2 regions of the Yinghuangia sp. YIM S10712 genome follow, and region 1 is predicted to be linked to the other one. Evidence: riboswitches for the same ligand, from Rfam matches in the RefSeq annotation. Region 1 holds a riboswitch; the other holds the start of a gene.

The links. Region 1 has a riboswitch for glycine ahead of gcvP (aminomethyl-transferring glycine dehydrogenase). Riboswitches for the same ligand answer to the same signal wherever they lie in the genome.
Region 2: linked by a shared signal. The riboswitch ahead of gcvT (glycine cleavage system aminomethyltransferase GcvT) and the one ahead of gcvP (aminomethyl-transferring glycine dehydrogenase) in region 1 are both predicted to bind glycine.

What each region holds. Positions count from the first base shown of each region.
Region 1 covers NZ_JBPKBI010000004.1:76,500-79,893, forward strand. Annotated here, with positions in the region: gene gcvP (aminomethyl-transferring glycine dehydrogenase) at 1-1,684, opposite strand, end outside; glycine riboswitch at 2,005-2,119, opposite strand; glycine riboswitch at 2,122-2,215, opposite strand; gene ACRX5W_RS12400 (NADPH-dependent FMN reductase) at 2,414-3,001, shown strand; gene ACRX5W_RS12405 (ATP-binding cassette domain-containing protein) at 3,113-3,394, shown strand, end outside.
Region 2 covers NZ_JBPKBI010000005.1:202,774-206,167, forward strand. Annotated here, with positions in the region: gene ACRX5W_RS14415 (enhanced serine sensitivity protein SseB C-terminal domain-containing protein) at 1-215, opposite strand, end outside; gene ACRX5W_RS14420 (OsmC family protein) at 325-753, opposite strand; glycine riboswitch at 870-980, shown strand; gene gcvT (glycine cleavage system aminomethyltransferase GcvT) at 1,308-2,435, shown strand; gene gcvH (glycine cleavage system protein GcvH) at 2,523-2,906, shown strand; gene glyA (serine hydroxymethyltransferase) at 2,933-3,394, shown strand, end outside.

The DNA.
Region 1 (3,394 bases):
AGCCGGTGACGCGGGCCAGCGCGTCCTCCAGGCCGCCGATGAGCTCCAGGTAGCCGGCCGCCTGGTCGGCGGGGGCGAAGGGGTGGATGTCGGCGAACTCCGGCCAGGTGATGGGCTCCATCTCGGCGGTCGCGTTGAGCTTCATCGTGCACGAGCCGAGCGGGATCATGCCGCGGTCGAGCGCGTAGTCCTTGTCCGCGAGGCGGCGCAGGTAGCGCAGCATGTCGGTCTCGGAGCGGTGCGCGTGGAAGACCGGGTGGGTCAGGAAGTCCTCGGTGCGGGCGAGGTCGGCCGGCAGCGCGTCGGGGGTCTCGGCGTCGAGCGCCGCGACGTGGTCGTGGCCGCAGTCGACGTCAGCGGTGCACGAGAAGGCACCGTTCGGCGAGAACGCCCGCCACACGGCCGCGAGATCGTCGCGCGTGGTGGTCTCGTCGCAGCTCACCGAGACGTGGTCGGCGTCGACGCGGTACAGGTTGACGCCCTCGGCGCGCGCGGCGGCCACGACCTCGTCGGCGCGGCCGGGAACGCGGGCGAGCACCGTGTCGAAGAACCGCCCGTGGACGACCTCGACTCCGTCGTGGCGCAGCCCGGCGGCGAGGACGACGGCGAGGCGGTGGGTGCGCCGGGCGATCGCGGTGAGGCCCTCGGGGCCGTGGTAGACGGCGTACATCCCGGCCATCACCGCGAGCAGGACCTGCGCGGTGCAGATGTTGCTGGTGGCCTTCTCCCGGCGGATGTGCTGCTCGCGTGTCTGGAGCGCGAGGCGGTACGCCTGGTCGCCGGCCGCGTCGACGGAGACCCCGACCAGGCGTCCGGGCAGCGAGCGGGCGAACTTCTCGCGCACGGCCAGGTAGCCGGCGTGCGGGCCGCCGAATCCCATCGGGACGCCGAAGCGCTGCGTCGTCCCCACCGCGATGTCGGCGTCCATCGCGCCGGGCGACCGGAGCAGCGTGAGGGCGAGGAGGTCGGCGGCGACCGCGACGAGGGCCCCGCGCGCGTGGGCGTCGGCGATGAGCGGGCCGAGGTCGCGCACGTGCCCGTCGGCACCGGGGTACTGCGCCAGCACGCCGAAGAACTCACCGTCGGGCAGGCCGTCGGCGATGTCGGCGAGGACCACCTCGATGCCCAGCGCCTCGGCGCGGGTGCGCACGACGGCGATGGTCTGCGGCAGGCAGTTGGCGTCGACGACGAAGACGTCGGACTTCGCGCGGCCCGCGCGGCGGGCGAGGGTCATCGCCTCGGCGGCCGCGGTGCCCTCGTCGAGCAGCGAGGCGCCCGCGACCTGGAGTCCGGTCAGGTCGCACACCATCGTCTGGAAGTTGAGCAGCGCCTCCAGCCGTCCCTGGGAGATCTCCGGCTGGTACGGCGTGTACGCGGTGTACCAGGCCGGGTTCTCCAGAACGTTGCGCAGGATGACGGGCGGCGTGTGCGTGCCGTGGTAGCCGAGGCCGATCATGGACCGCAGGACCGTGTTGCGTGCGGCGAGCCCGCGGAGCAGCCCGTGCACCGCCGCCTCGCCGACAGCCTCGGGCAGGTCGAGTCGGTCGAGCGTGCGGATGGCCCCGGGCACCGCGGCGTCCGTCAGCTCGTCGAGCGATCCGAAGCCGATGTGCGCGAGCATCTTCGCCTGCTGGTCGGCGTCGGGACCGATGTGCCGGCCGCTGAACGGCGACGCGGCCTCCAGAGCGGCGAGGCTGCCGGCACCGGAGCGCGCGGGCGCGGCGGACGGGGGCTGAGTGGGCGGGGACGAGCTCACTGTGGAGGCCTCCAGGTTCGCGGAGAAGGACACGCGGGTGCGCGTGGCCCGGCGCCTGTCTGGACGGATGTCTCCGGACCGGCCCGCGTGGCGTGGCGCGTGCGATCGCGGGGCGCGGGCCCGAGGCGGGTACTCGGTCGTACTCGCTCGCCGGGCCTGACGGCCCTCTTTCGCCCGCAACGCCGCAAGCGCGCGCGCCACGCCGCGCGGGCCCGGAGAGATCCACCGGACAGGCCCTTGCGGCCTCCCCCTCTGTCATCGGTACCTGAGAGCTTCACCCGCTCGCCGCCGCAAATAGCCGCGGGCCGAGGCTTTCACCGTCGGTGAGCCCCGCGCCGTCGCGCGGGACTGCTTTCCAGAGTGCCCATGGCCGCGCGGTACGGGTGCCTGAGAGATTCCGGGGAGGGGTTGCTCCTTCGGCGCCCGGCTCGTCGGCCGGGACTCTCCCGCGTGGCTGTCGGTGCGGCCCCAACGCTACCAGTGCGGCTTTCGGGGCGACGGGTCAAGATCCGCCCGGACGTACGAACCACCCCCGGGAGCGAGACGCGAGGCGGCGGCACGCGGCCTGCCGCGAGATTGCGTCTGGCGGCCGCGCCCGTGCGTCTCGCGCCTGACCGGTGAGAGGTACGAGGCGGGCAACGGCGGGAGGCGACGCGCATGGACCGAGAGCAGCCGCTGCGGATCGCGGTGATCGTGGGGAGCACCAGGGAAGGGCGTGTCGGTGCCAGGCTCGGCCGGTGGGTCGCGGACGCCGCGGGCCGGAGGCGGGGTTGGGCGCCGGTCACCGTCGATCTGGCGGATTTCGACTTCCCGTCCCGCTTCCCCGAGCGTGCGACGCCTGCGATGGCCGACTTCGCCGGGCGGATCGCGGAGGCCGAGGCGTTCCTCGTGGTCACCCCGGAGTACAACCGCAGCTTCCCGGCGTCACTCAAACAAGCGATCGACTACGCGTACGACGAGTGGCGGGCCAAGCCTGTCGGTTTCGTCTCATACGGTTACAAGACCCGCGGACTTCTCGCGGTCGAGCACCTGCGGCAGGTCTTCGGCGAACTGCACACCGTGACGATGCGCGACACCGTCGGCGTCGATCTCGCCGCCGGCCTGGACGGGCAGATCGGCGGGCTCGGCGACGGGCCGGGAGCGGGCGGCGAATTGGAGCCGGCCGTCGACACGCTCCTCGAACAACTGTCCTGGTGGGCGCACGCCCTGCGGGACGCCCGGGCGGCGCGCCCCTACGCCGCGTGACCCCCTTCTCCAAGGCAAAGACACCGAGATTCCGGACCACCGATGAGAACCGACCACGACGACAGTCATACCTGGCGAGGACGCGGTCGAGACCCCCGAAAAGGACACACGATGACCACGCACACATCCGGCCTGGCGATCGAGACGCAGGGGCTGGTGAAAGTCTTCGGCACCAACCGAGCCGTCGACGGCATCGACCTCAAGGTGCCCGCCGGCAGCGTCTACGGCGTGCTGGGCCCGAACGGCGCCGGGAAGACCACGGCCGTGAAGATGCTCGCGACCCTGCTGCGGCCGGACGGCGGCGAGGCGTACGTCTTCGGCCACTCCGTCCTGCGCGAGCCCGACGCGGTGCGTTCCCGGGTCAGCCTGACCGGGCAGTACGCGTCGGTCGAC
Region 2 (3,394 bases), on a different contig from region 1:
CGGAACTGCTCCTCGGAGCTGAAGACCGGCACGTAGTGCCCGCCGGCTATCTCCGTCGTGGGCAAGGTGAGTTCGGTGTCCTGCGGGCCTCCCCCGGCCGGCAGCGGCACCCACACCTCGCCCTCCGCGAGCGCGTCGAACAGCTCGGCGGTGCGCGACGTGTCGTGCAGCGCGGCGACGAGGCAGCGCTCAACGTGGTTCGCCGGGAAGGCCACGGCCACCTCCTGATTCGCCGTTGACGCGGGGCGCACCAGCCTAGTGCGGTGCCGGAAGCGGCGGGGACCCGTCTCGGATCCCCGCCGCATCGTGAACGAACTCCCCCTGCTACGAAAGCAGTTCGGCCTCCAGCGTGATCGGCGCGCCGGCCAGCGCCTTGCTCACCGGGCAGTTCGCCTTCGCGTTCTCCGCGGCGACCTGGAAGTCCTCGGCGGAGAGGCCCGGAACACGCGCCCGCACCGACAGGGCGATGCCGGTGATGCCCTCGCCGGGCTGGAAGGTGACGTTCGCCTTCGTCTCGACGGACTCCGGAGGCGTGCCGGCGCCCGCGAGCGCGTGCGAGAGCGCCATCGAGTAGCACGACGAGTGCGCGGCGGCGATCAGCTCCTCGGGGCTGGTCTTGCCGTTCGCGGCTTCGGCCCGCGACGGCCAGGAGACGTCGTACGTCCCCACCCCGGACGAGTCGAGCGACACGGTCCCGGAGCCGCCCATCAGCGGGCCCTTCCAGTTGGTGGTGGCGGTGCGCGTGGTCGCCATGAGTGGGACTCCTTGTTCGCTGGGTGTCTTGTCGCGGCCCACGCTAATCCGGTGCCCGGAGCCGGTGCACGTCGTGGGCGACCGATAGCATGCGCGCACAACTTCACACCGGCTCTCGACCCCACGCGGGAGAGTCCTCGGCAGCGGCGCGCGTGCGTCTGCGGCCGGGGCGCCGAAGGAGCAATTCCTCCCCGGAAACTCTCAGGCCCATGTACCGCGCGGGTGAGGCGACTCTGGAAAGCAGTCCCGTGCCGTTTTGGCGGGGCTCACCCATGGTGCAAGCCGCCGTCGGCGCCCGATCCCCGGGCGGCGATCGCGCGTGAAGCTCTCAGGTCCACGACAGAGGGGGAGGCGACCCGCCCGTCGGCGCGTCCGGCATGCCCCGCATGCCCGCGCCCTACAAGGGAGCCCTCTGTGGACCGCCCGATCCTTTCGTTCCGTCCCGTGTCACAGCCGGTTTCCGGCATGCCCGCACCAGCCCCGAACATAGGGTGCGATCACGGACGAATCCCACCAGATGCCACCGGAATCACCACCCCGCGAGGAGCCCAGCGATGACGTCCACCGCACCGGCCGGCCCGACGCCACAGCGCCGCACCCCCCTCGACGCGGTCCACGACGCCCTCGGCGCCACGATGACCGACTTCGCGGGCTGGCGGATGCCCCTGCGTTACGGCAGCGAGAGCGCCGAACACCGCGCGGTACGCGAGGCCGCGGGGCTGTTCGACCTGACCCACATGGGCGAGATCGCCGTGCGCGGCCCCGAGGCCGCCCGCGCGCTCGACCACGCGCTGGTCGGCTTCGTCTCCAAAATCGGCGTCGGCCGCGCCCGCTACACGATGATCTGTGACGACAACGGCGGCATCCTCGACGACCTGATCGTCTACCGCCTCGCCGAGGACGATTTCCTTGTCGTCGCGAACGCCTCCAACGCGGCCGTCGTCGCCGCGGAACTCCTCGACCGTGCGGGGGACTTCGATGCGGAGGTCACCGACCTCTCGGAGGCCTACGCGCTGCTGGCCGTGCAGGGGCCGCGCGCGGTCGAGATCCTTGCGCCGCTCACCGGCCTCGACCTGGACGCCGTCAAGTACTACGCCGCCGACCGCGCCACCGTCGCGGGCGTCGACGTGCTGCTGGCCCGGACCGGCTACACCGGCGAGGACGGCTTCGAGCTCTTCTGCGCGCCCGGCGACGCCGAGCGGCTGTGGAACGCGCTCACCGAGGCCGGTGCGGGCCACGGCCTGGTCCCGGCCGGGCTGTCGTGCCGCGACACGCTGCGCCTGGAGGCGGGAATGCCGTTGTACGGGCACGAGCTGACGACCGAGGTCACGCCGTACGAGGCGAACCTGGGCCGGGTCGTGCGCCTCGACAAGCCCGAGGACTTCGTCGGGCGCGACGCCCTCGCCGCACGCGAGAAGGAGGGCCCCCGCGCGACTCTGGTCGGCCTGCGCTCGCCGGGACGACGCGTGCCGCGCGCCGGCTACGCGGTCCTCGACCCGGCGTCCGGCGACACCATCGGCACGATCACCTCGGGCGCGCCGTCGCCGACGCTCGGGGCGCCGATCGCCATGGCGTACGTCCCCTCGGGCAGCGCCGCGCCCGGCACGCGCCTCGCGGTCGACATCCGCGGCAGCGCGGAGCCGGTGGACGTCGTCGAGCTGCCGTTCTACCGGCGCGCGTGACCGGCGAACACCTGCCAACAAAAGCCCCAACACGTCACCAAGACCCCTGAGGATCAGGGACCCCGCACAACAGAGGAGAATGGACTCGTGAGCGCACCCCGGAACCTGCTCTTCAGCAAGGACCACGAGTGGCTGACGACGGACACCAGCCCGGCCGTCGTCGGCATCTCGAAGCATGCCGCCGACGCCCTGGGTGACGTGGTCTTCGTCCAGCTTCCCCAGGTCGGCGCGCGCGTCACCGCGGGCGAGCCGTGTGGCGAGCTGGAGTCGACCAAGTCGGTCAGCGACCTGTTTGCCCCCGCGAACGGCGAGGTCGTCGAGGTCAACGCCGCGGTCGTGGACGACCCGAGCCTGGTCAACTCCGACCCGTACGGCGACGGCTGGCTGATCAAGGTGCAACTCGACACCCCCGCCGCCGAGACCGGCGGCCTGATGTCCGAAGCCGAGTACAACGCCTTCACCGGCGCCTGAGCCCCCGATCGAGGAGCTGACCAACCGTGACGATCCTGGACCGTCCGCTGGCCGAGGTGGACCCTGAGGTCGCCGCCGCCGTCGCCGACGAGCTGCACCGCCAGCAGTCGACCCTGGAGATGATCGCCTCCGAGAACTTCGCGCCCGTCGCGGTTCTCGAAGCCCAGGGGTCGGTGCTGACCAACAAGTACGCCGAGGGTTACCCCGGCCGCCGCTACTACGGCGGCTGCGAGTACGTCGACGTGGTCGAGAACCTCGCCATCGAACGCCTCAAGGCCCTCTTCGGCGCGGAGGCCGCGAACGTCCAGCCGCACTCGGGCGCTCAGGCCAACGCGGCCGTGTACTTCGGGCTCCTACAGACCGGCGACACCGTGCTCGGCCTCGACCTCGCCAACGGCGGGCACCTCACCCACGGGATGAAGCTCAACTTCTCCGGCAAGCAGTACAACGTCGTCTCCTACAAGGTGGACGCCGCCGGACTGGTCGAC